2 regions of the Rossellomorea sp. KS-H15a genome follow, and region 1 is predicted to be linked to the other one. Evidence: riboswitches for the same ligand, from Rfam matches in the RefSeq annotation. Region 1 holds a riboswitch; the other holds the start of a gene.

Region 1 (10,023 bases):
TTCCCTCATCGAAACCGTCAAAACAGAAGTCAATAAACTGTATACTTTATATCAAGATAACTAACCAGAGGCAGGGACAATTCTAAATCCATTTCCTCTAAAGAAAAACAATCAAAAAATTAGTTAGGATCACTTGTTTCACCGCTATTGATTTCCGTGCAAGACTTCGCTTTCCTCGGGCGGAAGGCAAGCCTCCTCGTCGCTAGCGCTCCTGCGGGGTCTTACCTATTCCGCTTTTCCCGTAGGAGTCTTCGTCTTGCACTCCAATCAATAGCTAGATTCTGCTATATACACTGAATATGCTTTTGCAATAGTAATTAAAGTCACGTTTCACCTAGGCTGTTATTCAGACGAGGACCATTATTTTTCATTTTTGTGATCCTTCTTAAAGGTGTGCCTTAGAAGAATGAGTCATTCACACAAAGTAAGAAAGAATAATTTTATTATTAACAGAAATCTGTCAATGCAACTAATAGAAAAAAAGTGGTGTAAACAATAGTGGACACTACAAGGTTATAGTGAAACAATTACGCTTGGAAAGTTGATTGGAGCGGAAGTTGCTCGACTCCTGCGGGAAACGCTGGATAGGTGAGACCCCACAGGGCTTTAGCCCGAGGAGGCTCACCGCCAGCCCCGCGGAAAGCGAGCAACTGGAGCGGAAATCAACCACTATTCATTTCATCCAAAAACAACAGTATTTACGTAAACAACTAAAGGATATATCCGAACGATTTAGAATTTCGATAATCGTTCGGATTTTTTTACGTCTTTTTTACTTGCGAAAAAAATTTTCATGGAAAAGTGAACGATTTTTTCTTTCTACCGTCTTATAGTTGGAAAAGGAAAGGGAGGAAGAAAAAATGAACGAATTACAACAATCGTTACAAGCAATCAATTGGGGACTTATCGCTCCTGTTATCGTTATTCAGCTCATTCTTATGGTGGTGGCAATGATCGATGTAATCCGAATAAAATCTACAAACGGCCCGAAATGGCTATGGGTATTAATCATCATTTTCATTAATATTATTGGACCGGTCATCTACTTCATCTTCGGAAGGAGACAGAATGGATGAATGTCTTGGAAGTATCGACTTTAGAAAAGAGGTATAAGGAAAAGCTTGCAGTGAAGGATATTTCCTTTCAGTTGAAAGGTGGGGCTTGTACTGCTTTGCTCGGGCCGAATGGTGCCGGCAAAACGACGACTTTAAATATGCTGGCAGGTTTAATTAAACCTACGGCGGGGATGATCATGGCTCCTGATTCCCCTGATGACATCCGTGAAATGATCGGGTATCTGCCTCAATATCCCGCCTTTTTTGAGTGGATGACCGGAAAGGAGTTCCTGATTTTCTCCGGTGAAATTTCAGGAATGAAGAAGGGGGACGCAGAGAGACGGACAGAAGAACTGATTGCTTTAGTCGGTTTGGAAGAAGGGAAGAATCGGAAGGTGGGTCAGTATTCTGGCGGAATGAAACAAAGGCTTGGAATCGCTCAGGCTCTCATTCATAAGCCTAAGCTCATCATCCTTGATGAGCCGGTATCAGCGCTTGATCCGTTCGGCAGAAGGGAAGTTCTTGACTTATTAAAGACGTTAAAGAAGGAAACGACCATTCTGTTCTCGACCCACATCTTAAATGATGCAGAACAAATTTGTGATGATGTCCTATTTCTCCATGAGGGCGTGCTGATTGAGCAAGGGGCGATCCAGGAAGTAAAGGCAAGGCACCATAAATTAAGGTTGACCTTGCATTTCAATGAGGATAGCCATGAATATACTCCAATCTTAAAGGGAAAAGAGTGGATTCATAATATGATGTCAGACGGGAAGCGGCTTTCCTTTGAGGTGGCTGATTTGGACCGGGACAGAGCCAGGATTTTTTCACTGATCACTGAGTATGGATGGGGTGTGACCAAATTTGAAAGCAGTGAACAAAGCCTGGAAGAGGTCTTCATGGAGGTGATGAAGAAATGAAAATCGGTTGGGTATTATTCAGAAAAGAAATGCTCGAGCTCATCCGTAATTATAAAATGATATGGATGCCCTTCATATTCATTCTTTTTGGTTTGACGGAACCTTTAACGGCCTATTATATGCCCGAAATATTACAATCGGTCGGGGACTTGCCAGACGGCACAGTCATATCCATACCGACCCCTTCGGCGGGTGAAGTACTGCTGTCCATCATGAATCAATTCAGCACCCTGGGTGTCCTGGTCATCGTATTGGGGTTCATGGGGACGGTGGCAGGGGAAAGGAAAAGCGGTAACGCAATATTGGTACTTGTGAAACCTGTTCCATATAATTCGTATATTTACTCCAAATGGTCGGCTGCATTCGTGTTGGTTTGGGTGTCATACAGCCTTGGGATGCTATCGGGATTGTATTATATACATCTATTATTTGATGGAATCGACTTACACATATTCATACAGGGTTTCCTGGTTTACGGCATGTGGCTGACCTTTATCATGACATTGGTGATTTTCTTCAGCAGCCTCGTACAAACGCCTGGTCTGGCTGCTTTTTATACAATCGCATCGACCATGCTGATCACCTTCTTCTCAGGATATATGACAAACACTTTAAAATGGTCGCCGGGGCAGTTGACCAGCTATGTAAATGATCTGATCCTACAGGACCGATGGACAGAAAATCTCTCAGGAACAATCTTCCTGACCCTGGCTATATGCCTGATCATCCTCATCCTCACCCCCACCCTCTCCAGAAAAAAAGAACTGAGCTGACGTCACATCGTCAGCTCTTTCCTGAAGAGGGACGGACCTCTTGGATGATGAGAAAAGGATTTCACAGATTAATGTCGAATGGTGGTAGAAGAAGGAGGATGATCCATGAAAGCCCCCCATTTTACTCATAAAGTAATCAAATTGATTCAACAAGCAGAAAGAATTGCTGAAAGACATCATCATAGAAGCATACAAAGTATTGATCTGTTCATTGGTGCTTCCCTCGTAAAGGAGGGCGCACTAAAAGAAATGCATTACCTCCTTGAACCGTACACAGATAAAATAGAAAGATTGATAGAAACCCTGACTCCTGAACCGTCTTCCGAGAATTGGATCGAACCTTTTTCCATGCCCCTATCTTTACATGCACACAGAATATGGACTTCATCGATTGATATCATGAAACGGTACAATCAAACTTTCCTGAATGAAGGACATATCATACAAGCATTTTTCTCACATATTCCTTCACATCCTCAGTTGGAACAAGTGTTGATGGAAATCCCGAAGAAACAGATCATTCAATCCGTCACCACGGCCAGAGATTTAACCGTTAATTTGTTGACGAATGATTGGATCAATAAAGAACTTAAAGGTGTTGTCATTAGTATGGTTCAACCAAACGAGAAAGAAGATTTTCTGTCCTGGGTGAAACATCAATTCGGTGAAAGATGGTTTGAAACACTAAGCGGTGCTTTTCAATCATCCTCTCCTTTCATCCCGATTTTGAAAGCAGAAGAGAAAGGGGAATTAGTCGGATTTGCAGCGTATGACGTATATATGAATAAGAAAGGGATATTCGGACCGATGGGTGTCATACCTGCCACCCGTCTTCATGGAGTAGGCAAACAGCTCCTGTACACTGCATTACATAGGATGAAAGAAAGAGGATACCTGTATGCCGTGTTAAAAGAAGCTGGTCCCATTGAATTTTACGAGAAGACGTGCGGGGCCAAATTGATCCCTTTGGATAATACCCGATGATCCATCGTGCAGGCGTCATCCTCATTGAAAATGGCAAGCTGGCGGTTATAAAAAGAATAAGGAATGGCTGTATATATTATGTGATTCCAGGGGGAGGTATGGAGGAAGGGGAAACCGAAATGGAAACGGCGGTCCGGGAAGCGAAGGAAGAAATGGGAATCAACGTCTCGGAACTGAAAATAGCGCTGACCTTCAAGCAGAATGATACACATTCCTATTATTTTGTGGGAAAATATAATGGCTTATTTGGCTCAGGAAAAGGTGAAGAATACGATTTTACCAGGGATAGAGGGAAATATATTCCCTGCTGGATCCCGATGGAGGAACTGGCCGGGAAAAAATTGTACCCTCTGGAAGTAAAGCGATTTCTATTACAGTAAAAGGCAGGTGGTCAAGAAGATGATGATAAATGAAACCGGACTCGTCCTCGAAGGTGGCGGCATGAGAGGAATATACACGGCGGGGGCACTGGAATTTTTCTTAGAGAACGGAATTGAATTCCCTTATGTCATCGGCGTATCGGCAGGTGCATGCAATGCCGCGTCTTATTTGTCCAAACAAAACGGCCGCAATAAAAAGGTGAATGTGGATTTCATCCGCGATCCCAAATATTTATCATGGCGGAACTACTGGAAAACGGGTGAATTATTCGGGATGGACTATGTCTTTGATGAAATACCGAATAAATTGGTCCCCTTCGATTATAAAGCCTTTCACTCCAACCGAACGGAATTTGTAGTCGGGACAACCGACTGTCAAACAGGAAAGCCAGCCTATTTCTCAAGGAAGGATTATGGAGAGGACCTTCTCACGATCATCCGCGCATCAAGCTCTCTTCCATTTGTGGCTCCGATTGTTGAATTTGCTTCCCGCCACCTCCTTGACGGGGGCATAAGCGATCCGGTTCCCATTGAAAAAGCCGAGCAGGACGGATTCAAAAAAAATGTGGTCATCCTCACCCGGAATAGGGGATATTATAAAAAGCCTTCAAGATTTTCGTTCCTGGTGAGAAGAAAATATCCTCAATATCCAGAGTTGCACAAAACGCTGATGAATCGCTATATGCGCTATAATCAAACGATTCAGGAGATTGAAGAAAAAGAAAAAAATGGAGAGGTATTGATCATCCAGCCTCAGCATCCACTCAAAGTAAGCCGGATTGAAAAAAATCCTCAAAAACTGGACGAATTGTACTGGCAGGGCTATCATGATGCAGAATCAAAATGGAAACAGTTAGTCGATTGGAACCGATCAGGGAAGCTGGTGCACTCATAAAACGTCAGGGATGAATAGAACCACTCCTTTGTGAAAGAGTGTTCTGTTCATTTCCCTCTGTTTTCCTGACAAATGGTCTTTTTACGGATTTTTCACATACATATGATAGAGATTCCTTGAAAGGACGAGCATTCTATGAACCTCTATCAAATATACAAAAATGAACAATATACGTTGCTTTTTAGAAGTGTCATGTATTTTCTCATTGGTGTAGGGATGCTTGTAGTGACACAGCAATTATATTATTTTCCCCTGCTGATCTTCATCCCGGCATTTTCAAATCTATATCTCAGCTATAGCCTGAAAAAGGAACTTAAGAAGGCAAACCGTCTGAATTATGAAAATATGCCCGTCTCCGAACATGCACTTGTAGGGGTCAATACAAAGGAAGGCTCCTATTATTTAAAAACGAACGGTTGGTCCCACTATTTTATTCAACGTACATCCATGATCAATAACCCAAAACAATATTTGTTTCACAGAAAGCACAAACTTCCGCTGTCATTTTCGAAATGGAGCAGAACCATAAAAATCGATCATCCTGAGAGAAGGATGATGTTTCAACTGAAATATCAAAGTGCCACCGCCATCGAATGGCAGAATGAAGGTGGGGACACGATCCTCATCTATAAAGGAAACAAGAGATGGATCTTGAACTATCAAGAAAAAAATTATCTATCCTTACAAAAAGGGTATCTCCCTCAAAGTGTTCAACGGCTGTTCGATTCCCACCACAGCTATGTATCATTTTACGAAACGTACAATGAGGATCTGGACTGGCTTCTGATCTTTCTTTGGTATGTAGACAGTGATTATTTTCTCACATCATAGTCAAGTCATTTGGGTACACTAACAAAGGAAGAATGTAACACGTATGAAAGACACATGCTTCTAATCATATAGAGGCATTTTTTTATCCCGTGATTTCATCGCCCTGTATTCTAAAAATTAGGACAAAAATCTTATTTTAGTTCTTCTTACATGATTTAATTTATGAAACTATGATAGAATAATGATAATCGAATAGGTTTCCTTCGGGGCAGGGTGAAATTCCCTACCGGCGGTGATGAGCAATTGCTCTTAGTCCGTGACCCGGCTAATACATATTAGACGGTGGATTTGGTGAAACTCCAAAGCCGACAGTGAAAGTCTGGATGGGAGAAGGAACGGCAGCATTTAGTGATACACAGGATAGGAGTCCGATAAGTGTTTATGGATGATTTTCCCTTTCTGAAATATCAGATTGAATGCTTTATTTAGTCATGCCAACTTCCCCCAAGTAAAACATTACTTGGGGTTTCTTTATTTCTGAATAGTATTGTTGATAGAAGGGAGGTACATTCATTGGATCATACCCATTATATGAAGCTTGCCATTTCAATGGCAGAAGCAACCCTTGGCCAGACCTCGCCTAACCCGGTGGTAGGATCTATAGTGGTCAAAAATGGAGAAATTGTCGGGATGGGTGCTCATCTCAAAGCGGGAGAAGGACATGCAGAAGTGAATGCCGTTAAAATGGCAGGAGATAAAGCGAAAGGAAGCGACATTTACGTTACCCTCGAGCCTTGTTCCCACTATGGGAAAACACCTCCATGCTCTCAAATGTTGATTTCAAGCGGCGTAAAGAGGGTTCATATCGCCACCCGGGATCCAAATCCCTTGGTGGCCGGGCGTGGCATTCAACAATTAAGGGATGCAGGCATTGAAGTAGTGGTGGGAGAGCTTGAAGAAGAAGCCCGGGAGCTGAATAAGCATTTTTTCCACTTCATTCAATATGGTACCCCATATGTCACGCTAAAAACAGCGGTTACACTAGATGGAAAAACCGCATCAGCTTCGGGAGACAGTAAGTGGATTACATCCGAAGCCTCAAGAACCGATGTCCACTATGATCGTCACAGGCATGACGCGATATTAGTAGGAGTGAATACGGTCATTCAAGACAACCCACACCTTACCACCCGTTTGCCCCAAGGTGGAAAAAACCCCATTCGAATTATATTAGATACTTATTTGCGTACACCGATCCACTCTCATGTCGTAGAGGATCTAGAAAGTAGAACCATCATATTTACAGGCAGTTCGGTCAAAGAAGAACAGAAGAAGCCCTATATCGATCGGGGATGCGAAGTCATTTCCCTAATCGATGAAAAGATTGGGATCCGAACCGTCCTTAAAGAACTGGGTTCCCGTAAGATAGCTTCCCTTTATGTAGAAGGTGGATCTACTATACATTCCGCTTTCTTAGAGGAAAGGGCTTTTGAGGAAATAATCATGTATATGGCTCCAAAGCTTGTTGGTGGAAGTGCTGCCTTCACGAGTTTTGGAGGAAAAGGATTTCCAACCATTGCAGAAGGATTGGAAATGGAGATTGCAAGCCTCGATCGTGTAGGACAGGATATCAAAATTGTCGCAAGGCCAAAAAGGGAATCTTTGTGAAAGGGGGAGAAAGATGTTTACTGGCATCATTGAAGAAATTGGAGCGATCGAACAGATGAAAAAGTCTTCCTCTTCCATGGAACTGACGATTGCAGCGAGCCGCATTCTCGAAGATATCCATATCGGGGACAGCATCAGTGTGAACGGGGTTTGTTTAACCGTCACCTCATTCAGCTCCAGCAGGTTTCAGGTTGATGTCATGCCTGAGACCTTTGAAGGGACCACCTTACGGACCCTTACCCGAGGTTCGGAAGTGAACCTGGAAAGAGCCATGGCGGCAAACGGACGCTTCGGCGGTCATTTTGTCAACGGCCATGTAGACGGGGTGGGTACCATCGTAAGAGTGGAGAAAGTGGAAAATGCATGGTATATGGATATCACCATCCCGGAATATCAGGGCCATTTGTTTATCATGAAGGGCTCGGTCGCAATTGACGGCACTTCCCTTACGGTGTTTGGTGTCAAAAATAATACCATTACGATTTCCCTCATCCCTCAAACGAGAGGGGACACGGTCCTTGGTGGAAAGAAAGTAGGGGACCTTGTCAATATTGAATGTGATGTAATGGCGAAATATTTTCATCGTTTCTATGAAGCAAAGGAACAGTCTAAGAGTACTTCAAGCAGCATCAGCTATGATTTTTTATCTCAAAACGGGTTCGCTGACTAAGAGGAGGGGTTGCCCCATGTTTAATAAGATCGAAGAAGCTCTGGAAGATTTACAGGCAGGCAAAGTCGTCATCGTGGTGGATGACGAAAATCGTGAAAATGAGGGAGATTTTATTGCCCTGGCGGATAAAGCGACTCCTGAAGTCATTAATTTTATGGCTAAAGAAGGGAGAGGCTTGATTTGTGCCCCTATTACGGAGGAAATAGCAACCAAATTGAAGCTTACGCCGATGACTATGTCGAATACAGACCCCCATGGCACGGCCTTTACCATATCAGTTGATCATAAATCCGCAACGACGGGGATAAGTGCATTTGAAAGATCGGCCACTATACAGGAATTATTGAACAAGAATTCAATTCCGGAGGACTTTAAACGTCCCGGACATGTATTTCCCCTTGTCGCCAAAAATGGCGGGGTTCTAAAGCGGGCAGGGCATACAGAGGCAGCCATCGATCTGGCTGTTCTGGCAGGTGCACAACCGTCCGGCGTCATCTGTGAAATCATGAATGAAGACGGAACGATGGCAAGGGTGCCTGAATTAATGAAGCTCGCTGAAAAATGGGATCTAAAGATCATTTCCATAGAAGATTTGATCAGGTATAGAAGAAAAAAAGAAATGCTTGTGACAAGGGAAGTGGAAATTGAGCTTCCAACCGAATTTGGAAACTTCAAAGCGGTTGCTTACACAGAAAATCTTACAGGAAAAGAGCATATCGCCCTTGTAAAAGGAGAATGGTCAGAGGGAGAGGATGTACTGGTGCGGGTACACTCCGAATGCCTGACAGGGGACGTTTTCGGTTCCAATCGGTGTGATTGTGGCCCTCAGCTCGCTACAGCCCTTACCCAGATTGAAGAAGAAGGCAAAGGTGTCCTGCTTTATATGAGGCAGGAGGGCCGTGGGATCGGATTAATAAACAAACTGAAGGCTTATAAGCTTCAGGAAGAAGGCTATGATACCGTGGAAGCCAATCAAAAACTGGGCTTCGGTGACGATTTAAGGGAATATGGAATCGGAGCGCAGATTCTGAGAGACTTAGGTATAACCAGGATGCGCCTATTGACCAATAACCCTAGAAAGATCGCCGGGATCAACGGATACGGTTTAGAAATTGCAGATCGGGTGCCGATCCAGATGCCTGCAAAATTCGAAAATGAAAAGTATTTAAAAACAAAGCACACTAAGCTCGGACATTTACTTAAATTTTAGGGGGAATTTACAATGAAAACCATTTATGAAGGAAATTTAGTAGGATCAGGTTTAAGAGTGGCCATCGTCGTCTCACGTTTTAATGAATTCATCACATCTAAGCTGCTTGGCGGAGCGGAAGATGCCTTGAAGCGACACGGTGTTGAAGAAGGGAATGTCTCCGTCACTTGGGTCCCGGGAGCATTTGAAATTCCCATGATCGCAAAAAAACTCGCGCGTTCGGGTAAATATGATGCCGTTGTAACTTTGGGAACGGTCATCCGTGGAGCAACCGCTCATTTTGAATACGTAAGCGGAGAGGTTGCAAAAGGAGTGGCCAATCTCAGCCTGCAGGAAGACGTACCGGTCATCTTCGGGGTCTTGACGACTGATACAATCGAACAGGCAATCGAAAGAGCCGGCACAAAAGCCGGGAACAAAGGATGGGAAGCGGCGGTTTCAGCCATCGAAATGGCCAATTTGATCCGTGAAATAGATAAATAAGAATTTGACGAGTCTCCTGCACTGGAGACTTGTTTTTTTTTGAGGGGACACCCCCCCACCAAAATACATATTGGCAAACGTCAGACCTTTTGCTAGAATAGTATTTTGTGGCTCCCCTTTATGAAGGGACGAGCGGGTAGGGAGAGGGCAGTTTTATAGGAAGATTATATGAAAGCACGTGGAGGTATTTTTCAGTTAAAGGATCACGGTACCA
Region 2 (10,023 bases), 180 kb from region 1:
AGGCAGTCATTCTGGCTCGAGACAGTGATGTATTCATTGGTTGTCGTACTGGGGTTTGTTGTCGCATCGACGGCATTTACCCTTGGCCATTATGAAGCGAACTTTCAATATGTGAATCAACAGGGGGAAGAGGCCATTTCTGAATACACGCTCCCTGCCCTGGTAGGTCCGAATAAAGGTGAATTATTGAGCGAAGACGTGATGGAGCCACTCGTTGAAATGCCTGCTCTCATCAATGCGAAGAAATTAAATACCGTGATTTGGTCATTTATGGTCGGGACAGTCATTTATCTTCTTCTCCGCTTGATCTTCAGAAAGCGGATCGCAGCTAAGATGCAGCCACTCGTAAAGAATGTGAACCTCGACCTGATGGACGAAATCGGTTACCGTTCCGTATTGATCGGATTCCCGGTATTCACTCTCGGAGGACTCATCTTTGCCATGATCTGGGCACAGATCGCCTGGACCCGTTTTTGGGGATGGGACCCTAAAGAGGTTTGGGCATTGGTTACATTCTTATTCTATGCAGCCTTTCTCCACCTCCGCCTGTCCAAAGGCTGGCATGGGGAGAAATCGGCATGGCTTGCTGTTGTAGGGGTTGCAATCATTCTATTCAACCTTGTAGCGGTTAATCTTATCATTGCCGGGTTACACTCATACGCTTAATCAATCGTACCGAAAGGAAGGAGCTGACAACCATGAGAATCCAATTCTCTTTCCTGTCAGCTTCTTTTTTTATACAAAATATAGGATAATATAGTGTAAATATACAAAGGGGGATGTACCCATGGAGGAAAATATTCGCATTCTGGTTGTTGATGATGAAGATCGAATCAGAAGACTGTTAAAGATGTATTTGGAAAGGGAAAACTATGAAATCGATGAAGCGGAAAATGGGGAACAGGCGTTAGAGATGGCCCTCGAACAAAACTATGATTGTATTCTATTGGATATCATGATGCCTGGAATGGATGGAATCGAAGTGTGTCAGCACCTTCGGGAAAGCAAGGCGACCCCCGTCATCATGCTTACTGCCAAGGGTGAAGAAGTGAATAGGGTACAAGGTTTCGAGGTCGGGACCGACGACTATATCGTGAAGCCTTTCTCTCCCCGTGAGGTAGTTCTCAGGGTGAAGGCACTATTAAGACGCTCCACGAAGTCAAGCTTCATTCAGACAGATGCAAAAGCAAAGGACCTGATTGTTTATCCGCATCTGACAATCGATAATGATGCCCACCGGGTGTCGGCGGATGGGATCGATGTCAATCTGACTCCTAAAGAATATGAACTCCTCTATTTCCTTGCGAAAGCTCCTGATAAGGTATTTGATCGTGAGCACCTGTTGAAGGAAGTATGGCATTACGAATTCTTCGGTGATTTGCGTACGGTGGATACCCATGTGAAACGATTACGGGAAAAGCTGAACAAAGTATCTGAAATGGCTGCTAAAATGATCGTAACCGTATGGGGAGTAGGCTATAAATTCGAGGTAACAAATGAATGAGGCTTTGGCGTAGTGTAGTAGGGAAACTGTGGGTGACCATCCTGCTCCTGGTTTCCTTTGTATTATTTATTCTCACCATCTTATTGCTGGAATTCTTTCAAAATTACCATGTTGGTGTAGTCGAGAAAGAATTGACCAATACGGCTGAAAAAGTAGCCAGGGTCATCGAGAATCATAATGACCTGACCCTTGGAATGGAACTTGGGAAAGAGATCATCGATGAACCTGTCAATATCATTATTTCCTTGGATCAAAACCAATCATTATATTCTCAGGATTCGACGGTCTTTCAAAAGAAGATCCACCATTATATCTCGAAGGATAACAAGCTTCAGTCGGTCAAATCAAAAGAAATCACCGTGAAAAAAGAGGTTGAACTGTCCAAGGAGTCGTCTAATCGATATGAGAATGTCATTGTAGTCGGCACGCCCCTTCATATCAATGGGGAAGATGGTGCCGTTTACCTCTATCAGTCCTTAGGGGTGATCAAGGATACGACACGACAAACCACCAAGCTGATTCTGCTTGCGGCAGGGATTGCCATCATCCTTACGACCATCTTTGCCTTTTTCCTCTCCACCCGTATCACTGCTCCGCTCCGGAAAATGAGGGAGGCTGCTTTCGAAGTGGCAAAGGGAAAATTCGATACAAAGGTTCCAATATTGACAAAGGATGAAATCGGTGAACTTGCTACTGGTTTCAATCAGATGGGAAGGCAGCTGAAGTTTCATATCAACGCACTCAGTCAGGAGAAAGAACAGCTTTCATCCATTCTCAGCAGTATGGCTGATGGTGTCATCACCTTTAATCGGGACGGGACCATCCTGATCACAAACCCCCCTGCTGATCGTTTCCTTCAACACTGGTATTACGAGCAAAGTGAAGAGGGTGAAGAAGCCATTCCGACGACAGTAAGGGAGTTATTGCAGAGTGTGGTCGTAACAGAAATGGAACAGACGGATGAACTGAGTCTGCAAGGGCGTTCCTATGTAGTGATCGTGAGTCCCCTGTATAATAATAACACCATCAGGGGAGCGGTCGCGGTGGTTCGGGACATGACAGAAGAACGGAGATTGGATAAGCTCCGCAAGGATTTCATCGCCAATGTATCCCACGAACTTCGCACCCCCATTTCCATGCTGCAAGGGTATAGTGAAGCGATCGTGGATGATATTGCCGGATCCGAAGAAGAGAAGAAAGAAATTGCGCGCATCATCTATGATGAATCGCTTCGCATGGGAAGGCTCGTCAACGATCTCCTGGATCTCGCCCGCATGGAAGCCGGGCATATCACCCTGAACAAGGATGTGATCGGTGTTGTGCCTTTCACGGAAAGGGTGACAAATAAGTTCATCGGATTGGCCAAGGAAAAAAAGGTTTCCATTTACTTTGAAAGTGATGTGGAACTGAATAAAGAGATTTTCATAGACCCCGATCGAATTGAACAAGTATTAACGAATCTCATCGATAATGCTCTGAGGCATACGCCGACGGGAGGGGAAGTGACGGTTTCCCTGACGGAAAAGAAAGGTGGATTTCTGTTCCATGTCAGGGACACGGGCTCCGGTATACCCGAAGAAGACCTTCCTTTTGTATTCGAGCGCTTTTACAAGGCAGATAAAGCAAGAACAAGAGGAAAGTCCGGAACAGGTCTCGGCCTCGCCATCGCCAAGAATATCATTGAGTCCCATAAGGGGCATATTCAGGTGCAAAGCAAAGTCGACCAAGGGACAACCTTCACTTTCTTTCTCCCTATTTAGGCAATTATCGATCATCTCCATAGAAACATGACGATTTTTCTTGTTACATGGGAAACATTCTTTATTTTTTGCTCTATTTCAAGAAGGCTGTTGAAAAAGAGAAAATGGGCCAGCAGGGTGATTTCCCTGTTGGCTTTTTTCATGCGGTTTTAAGGTCAATATAGGTCTTTCCTTTTCACCTAAATAATACTATATTGATAGTGTGTAACTTTTTTACATAGGTAAACGACTAATCATTTGACGGGGAGGGAATAAAGTGAACTCCGTTTTTGAAAAATTATACTCTGCTTATCATCAGGATGTATTTCAATTTCTCATATACATGGTACAAAATAAACAGCAGGCAGAAGACCTGGCTCAGGAAGTCTATATCCGGGTGCTTAAATCCCATGAGAATTTCGAAGGGAAAAGCTCCGAAAAGACATGGCTTTTTTCCATTGCGAAAAATGTTGCCATCGACCATTTCAGAAGACAGAAAAACTGGAAGAACCGTATTCTGGATAAATTCGATTGGAGTCGCAATGAAGTAACAGACGACGGGGCACTTCCCGAAGAGATCGCCGTTGCCAATGAAGAAATCCAGGTGTTGTATGAATGCTTGAAACACTGCACAACGGACTTTCGAATGGTCATCATCATGCGTTACTTACAGGAACTTTCAATCTCTGAAACCTCTGAGGTGCTTGGCTGGTCAGAAAGCAAAGTAAAAACGACCCAGCATAGGGCCATTAAATGGTTGAGGATTGAAATGAATCAACGGCTCCCAAAGGAGGAAAGAGACATTGAACCAGTCAGAATGGAAAGATCGTGATATCGAGGACCTCATCAAAAAACTTCCTCAAATCAAAGATGATCGAACTTCTCACTATATCCATGCACGAATGGAAAGGAGAAAAAAGAAAAGTCAAAGCTCATTTAAACGATTCATACCGGCAGTCGCTGCACTTGCCGCCATATTCATCATGTTCTTACTCGCTCCCACCGTTCTGAATCAACTAACGGATACCAGTATGGAGAAATCCGAATCGGGTGCGGAACCAGGCAGCTCAGAAAATAAAGGGGACATCGCTTCTCTTCAGAAAGAAAGCGAACTCCCTCCCCGATCCAGTAAAGAAGAGATAGTCGCTGCGACGGAGGCTGATCCAAATGAAAACAGCAATCTGACGATGTCGGAGGATCTAAAAGAATCCCCCAAAAGGCTTTCTCTTTATGAAGAAGATCTAAAGGGAAGTGAATTCTATTCCTTTGGACTTGTTTCACCTGAAGCAGTGCCCATACCTGTAACGATTGTGGAAGAACAGAGACAGGAAGACTGGTTGACAAGACATGAGCAAATTGGTGAGGAACTGCCGGAAACCGACTGGGGACTTGAAGACTATCTGCCTTTAAAGGGAGATGTGTCCCTTGACAAGAATAAGGTCATCTTCACCCTCGATCCCGATCATTCTTACAGTGGCAGCAGTGCAGTCGAATACGCTTTTTATCACTCTCTTCAATATTCATTCCAGCACAAAGGGTTAGATGAAGTTGTACTGAAAAATCAGGACGGTTCGGTCCCTCAATTCAGTTCGACGGGAGAATTCTCAAGTATTGATCTGAACGAAAAGACGCACAGTGCATACTATCTATACTCACCCAATGGGAAGGACCGCTTCCTTGTACCTGATAATGTAAACAGAGGGGGGATCAAGGAGTCGATCCAGGCAATGAAAAGTGCAGAGACGGGCCTTTTTCAAAGTGTCGTCCCGAAAGACATCAACTTTAACGTGACAGAAGCAAATGAGGTGGTCACAATCAGTTTTTTAAACGAATTGGATTTAACCTCTTTAGGCGAACAAACCGCACAGGAGCTGATCGAAGGAATATTGCTGACAAGCAGGAGCTCTGGCTTTGAAAGTGCCCGGTTTGAAAACATCAAACAGGAAAGCTGGAACGGCTTTGACTTCACAGAGCCCCTCGAGACACCGATCAGTCCGAATAAAAAGAGCGTTGTGAATTAAATATCATGGAAAAGACCAGAAGCGGATTTGATCCGAATCTGGTCTTTTTATTTATACGCTATAAAAACGAATATTTACCCAATACACAGACAAACTACACAAAGGAAAAATATCTCAAAAAGAATGCCTATGCATGTAATGAGGGGGAAACGGTTAGAATGGTGTAATACATATAGAAGTCAAGGTACGTCTGTCAATAAGACCGAAGGAGGACAAGCATGATTTTCGATTATGCAAAAAGGCTTTTCATCGTTTTTCTTTTAACGGTAAGTGTATTCATGATGTTCTTAACCGAAAATGCAGCAAACGCAGAGCTGGATAAGGTGTCAGGTGACACATCGTCCTGGACATTTCCCGTAGAAGGTATGATAACAGATTCATATGGTACAAGGTCGGGTTCTCACAAAGGCATGGATATCGGAGGGGACATCGGGTCGCCTGTATATTCTGTCGCTAAAGGAAAAGTGATCAAATCTTATCTTTCAGATAGCTACGGTCATGTTGTATTCATCAGGCATGAAAATGGATATGAAACCGTCTATGCTCATCTTCAAAGCAGGCTTGTGGATGAAAATCAGGAAGTGGCACAAGGTCAACAACTTGGACGGTTGGGGAACACTGGAAGATCAACGGGGGCTCATCTCCATTTTGAAGTACACAGAGGGGAGTGGACGATTGATAAAGAAAATGCAGTCGACCCTTATCGTGTATTCGGTCAGGGGGAAGTCGGACAGCTGGTATTTGCTAAAGAGAAGGATCCTTTCCAGGCAGTAGGTGTCTCTGGGACTCCGGAATCGCTTCCTGAAGAAAGTGTAGCCGAGGGAGTGCACATCGTCCATAAAGGCGAGACTCTTTGGGGGATTTCCAGACAATACGGGATGTCAGTTGAAGAAATCATGCAGAAAAATGAATTGAAGAGCTCCGTGTTAAAGGTCAATCAGAGGTTGATGATTCCAGCATTCTCCCCTAAAGGGCAATATGTAGTGAAGCAAGGGGACACACTGTATTCGATCTCTAAGGCGCAGAGGATCGATATGGATGAACTGGTGTCGAGGAATGACTTGAACCCGGCATCGGCGATTTATCCCAGGCAGGTGCTGAAGGTGAATTGATGATGTCACACACAGCATGGGAAAGGGAAAACACATAATTAGTTCGAATTCGAACTGTTTTTCTTCACATAACACTCAACTTTATGTATAATGAGAATGTATAAAAAAATAAAGATTCGTCTTCGGGGCAGGGTGAAATTCCCTACCGGCGGTGATGAAACCACGTGTTTCTAAGCCCGCGAGCCTTTTGGGGCAGGATTTGGTGCGATTCCAAAGCCGACAGTATAGTCTGGATGGGAGAAGATGAAGGTGATGGCCACAACGTTTAGAAAATGGGAAGCTAAACGTTTATTAGGGTATGCCTTTCATTCTCCGGGATATGTTTATCCGGGAGTTTTTTAATGCTACCTTTTGCTTGAACCGTCTTCGATTTGAGATGAATCTCCTAAAGGAGAGAGAGTTATGAAAAAAATGAATACGAGAATGTTTGTCACAATTGGTATGCTAAGTGCCATATCGTATGTACTAATGTTATTCAACTTCCCAATTCCACCATTTCCAAAGTTTCTCATGGTTGATTTCAGTGATGTACCTGCATTGATTGCGACGGTCACACTGGGACCGCTTGCAGGAATATTGGTCGAACTGTTTAAAAACGTGATCGATTATGTCATGACCGGAAGCGACACAGGTGTTCCGATTGGTCATGCAGCCAATTTTATTGCGGGAGTCCTTTTGATTCTTCCGACATATTACATCTATTCACGTTTTCAATCGAAAAAAGGTCTGTTGATCGGACTGATCACAGGAACCGTCGTAATGAGTATCAGCATGGGGATCCTGAATTACTTTGTGTTCCTTCCTGCTTATAAATACTTCATGAACTTTGAGCTTCCTGCTGAAATCATCATTACCGGAATCGTTCCATTCAATATCCTGAAAGGGATTTTGGTGACATCCGTATTTACTTTACTATTTGTCCGCCTTCAAGGCTGGCTATCAAGACAGGTTGCCTTAAACAAAGCGGCATAGTGATATTATAAAAATGAACCCCTCAACCATATTGAGGGGTTTTTCTATTGGATTCCATCCATAAAAAAAGCTAAGAAGATCGATCTTCTTAGCCCTCATCCTTACTATTCAAACTTCAGTGCATCTCCGTCGAATGGTTCGTCAGATACTTTAATGGAATCTGTCGGGCAACCTTCGAATGCATCGATCATATCATCTTCCAACACGTCAGGAACTTCAACCGTCCCCTGGTTATCATCTAATGTTACAAATGCAATACCTTCATCATCATAATCGTAAATATCTGGAGCGGCAGCCCCGCATGCTCCACATGCAATGCATGTATCCTTGTCAACGATCGTATATTTTGGCAAAGAAAAAACCTCCCGAATAAATAATTCTATATAATTCATCATTATACACAATGTCAATTTGTGAAAAATCACTTAATGTTTATTTTATAGAGGATTGGATGACTTTTCAATAGTTAGGTGCTTTCTTTTTATTTTTATCCTATATATGAAAAACAAAACATGGTGAAAAGCCAATTTCATGGTACAATATTTGACAATAACCTACATATTAAGGAGGAGAGCATTGACCTATCTTAATTATGTGATCCTATATTGTTTTATGCACATTAATGGAGAGCGCTCCATTTACTCTGTATTTCACATTCTAAAAGGGAAGAAATCTTCCCAATCGATTCAGGATGCACACATTTTTCATCTGCAGCCTTTTTTCCTTTCTTTACCTAAGTTGAAGCGGCCGTATTTCAATCAAAAGGTAAGGGAACTGGAAGAGGCCGGATGGATGACCGTTGGTGAAAATGATAATGCCATAGTGTCATCCGAGGGTTCTAAAGCCGTGAAACAGTATTTTCTTGATGAGACCTTCCCTTCAGAAATGAACGGTCTCATCCATGGTGATAAAGCCCGTCTATTCTGGATGAGGTTAAGCCTCCTGGTTCAGGTCCTTTCCAATGCGAAACGACAGGAATTCCTCTATTACCCGGTTCAGCGGAACAGACATATACAGGAATGGGTCAAGAATTGTATCAGGGCCAATCCAAACTGTGACAATCTCTCGTCCCTCTTGTTCAAAGAGCTGTCCACCCTGCTGAATGTCCAGGAAAGTGATCCATCTTTATTGGTGTATCGATTAACTGGATATAAGGACTATGGCTGGACGGAATTTCAGGTGGCAGAGCAATTGGACATGGATCTTGAGGAGTGCCGCTTCCGATTCCTTAATTTGCTTCACGGTATGTTGACAGAAATAGAAAAGGATCCTAAAGGCTTTCCGTTATTATATTCCATGGGCTTGAAAAGTGATCACCGACAGAACCTGACCTTATCGACCAGCAAGACCTACGACTTGTATAAGAGGGGGCATTCCCTTGAAGAAATCGCCCGGATCCGTAAATTGAAACTCAATACCATCGAGGACCATGTCATCGAGTTGATCTTAACAGAAGAAGGTTTGGGCATTGATCCCTTCATTACCAGGGAAGAATACGTAAACGTACTGAAGGTGATGGAGGAAGCGCAGACGAAAAGACTTAAGCCCATTAAAGAAAAGCTCCCTCATTTGAGCTATTTTCAAATCCGGGTGGCTATCGCAAAGGCAGGTGAAACAAGTGAATCTGCAACAAGAACTTAAAGAAAGATTCGGTTACTCTTCCTTTAGGGAAGGACAGGAAGAAATCATCCATTCCGTGCTGAATAAACGGGACACAGTTGCTATGCTCCCGACTGGGACAGGGAAGTCACTGTGTTATCAGCTGCCCGGTTATCTGATGGATGGGCACGTGTTGATCATTTCTCCCCTGCTCTCTTTAATGCAGGATCAAGTGGAGCAGATGAAAGTGATGGGGGAAAAGCGGGTCATCGCACTGAATTCTTTTTTGCCCTATATGGAAAGAAGAGAGGCTTTGGAACGATTACATCTGTATAAGTTCATCTTCATTTCCCCTGAAATGTTAATGAATCGAGGGGTCATATCCTCCCTGCAATCTTTGGATATTTCCCTGTATGTAATCGATGAAGCACACTGTATATCTCAGTGGGGACCTGATTTCAGGCCGGATTATCTAAAGCTCGGGGAACTGAAGAAGCTGCTCCACAATCCGACCACCCTGGCATTGACGGCAACGGCGACGGAGGAAGTCAGGGAAGACATCAAGAAGGTGCTTCAAATGGATCATGCTGTTGAAATGGTCTATTCAGTCGATCGTGGGAATATTGGATTATTTGTTAAGAGGGTGTCCGGACCAAACGAAAAGCTGAACACGTTGTTAGAATGTGTGAGAGCGTGGGACGGTCCGGGAGTAGTGTATTTCTCAAGTAAACGTATGGCTGAAGATATTGCTCTCTGGCTGTCAGAGAACGGTGTGTCAGGAGTGGCACACTACCATGGTGGGATGGAGCAGGAGGACCGGATCTTGATTCAGCAGCAATTCCTTTCCGGGAAGCTTAGAATGATCTGTGCAACCTCGGCGTTTGGAATGGGAGTGAATAAAGAAAATATCCGTTTCGTCATTCATTTTCATTTCCCCTCCAGCATCGAAGCGTTTTTACAGGAAATTGGAAGGGCGGGCCGCGATGGAGAAAGTAGTGTATCTGTCGTGCTATACTCAGAACAGGATCTTTCCTTGCCCCTTCAGTTCATCGAAAGTGAGTTGCCCCAAGATGATC

What was found. A riboswitch is a leader RNA that binds a small molecule or an ion and turns the genes downstream of it on or off. The one in region 1 is predicted to bind FMN.
Region 2: linked by a shared signal. The riboswitch ahead of M1J35_RS16600 (ECF transporter S component) and the one ahead of ribD (bifunctional diaminohydroxyphosphoribosylaminopyrimidine deaminase/5-amino-6-(5-phosphoribosylamino)uracil reductase RibD) in region 1 are both predicted to bind FMN.

Annotation. Positions count from the first base shown of each region.
Region 1 covers NZ_CP096886.1:3,057,303-3,067,325, reverse strand. Annotated here, with positions in the region: gene M1J35_RS15620 (helix-turn-helix transcriptional regulator) at 1-64, shown strand, start outside; gene M1J35_RS15615 (PLD nuclease N-terminal domain-containing protein) at 861-1,076, shown strand; gene M1J35_RS15610 (ABC transporter ATP-binding protein) at 1,073-1,975, shown strand; gene M1J35_RS15605 (ABC transporter permease) at 1,972-2,748, shown strand; gene M1J35_RS15600 (GNAT family N-acetyltransferase) at 2,854-3,732, shown strand; gene M1J35_RS15595 (NUDIX domain-containing protein) at 3,729-4,112, shown strand; gene M1J35_RS15590 (patatin-like phospholipase family protein) at 4,135-5,007, shown strand; gene M1J35_RS15585 (hypothetical protein) at 5,143-5,838, shown strand; FMN riboswitch at 6,034-6,177, shown strand; gene ribD (bifunctional diaminohydroxyphosphoribosylaminopyrimidine deaminase/5-amino-6-(5-phosphoribosylamino)uracil reductase RibD) at 6,352-7,446, shown strand; gene ribE (riboflavin synthase) at 7,460-8,116, shown strand; gene M1J35_RS15570 (bifunctional 3,4-dihydroxy-2-butanone-4-phosphate synthase/GTP cyclohydrolase II) at 8,133-9,326, shown strand; gene ribE (6,7-dimethyl-8-ribityllumazine synthase) at 9,339-9,809, shown strand; gene M1J35_RS15560 (NCS2 family permease) at 9,978-10,023, shown strand, end outside.
Region 2 covers NZ_CP096886.1:3,237,284-3,247,306, reverse strand. Annotated here, with positions in the region: gene ccsB (c-type cytochrome biogenesis protein CcsB) at 1-666, shown strand, start outside; gene M1J35_RS16630 (response regulator transcription factor) at 788-1,504, shown strand; gene M1J35_RS16625 (ATP-binding protein) at 1,501-3,264, shown strand; gene sigX (RNA polymerase sigma factor SigX) at 3,521-4,075, shown strand; gene M1J35_RS16615 (hypothetical protein) at 4,047-5,264, shown strand; gene M1J35_RS16610 (hypothetical protein) at 5,270-5,431, shown strand; gene M1J35_RS16605 (peptidoglycan DD-metalloendopeptidase family protein) at 5,483-6,376, shown strand; FMN riboswitch at 6,491-6,625, shown strand; gene M1J35_RS16600 (ECF transporter S component) at 6,779-7,348, shown strand; gene M1J35_RS16595 (ferredoxin) at 7,453-7,701, opposite strand; gene M1J35_RS16590 (YpbB family protein) at 7,925-8,989, shown strand; gene M1J35_RS16585 (RecQ family ATP-dependent DNA helicase) at 8,967-10,023, shown strand, end outside.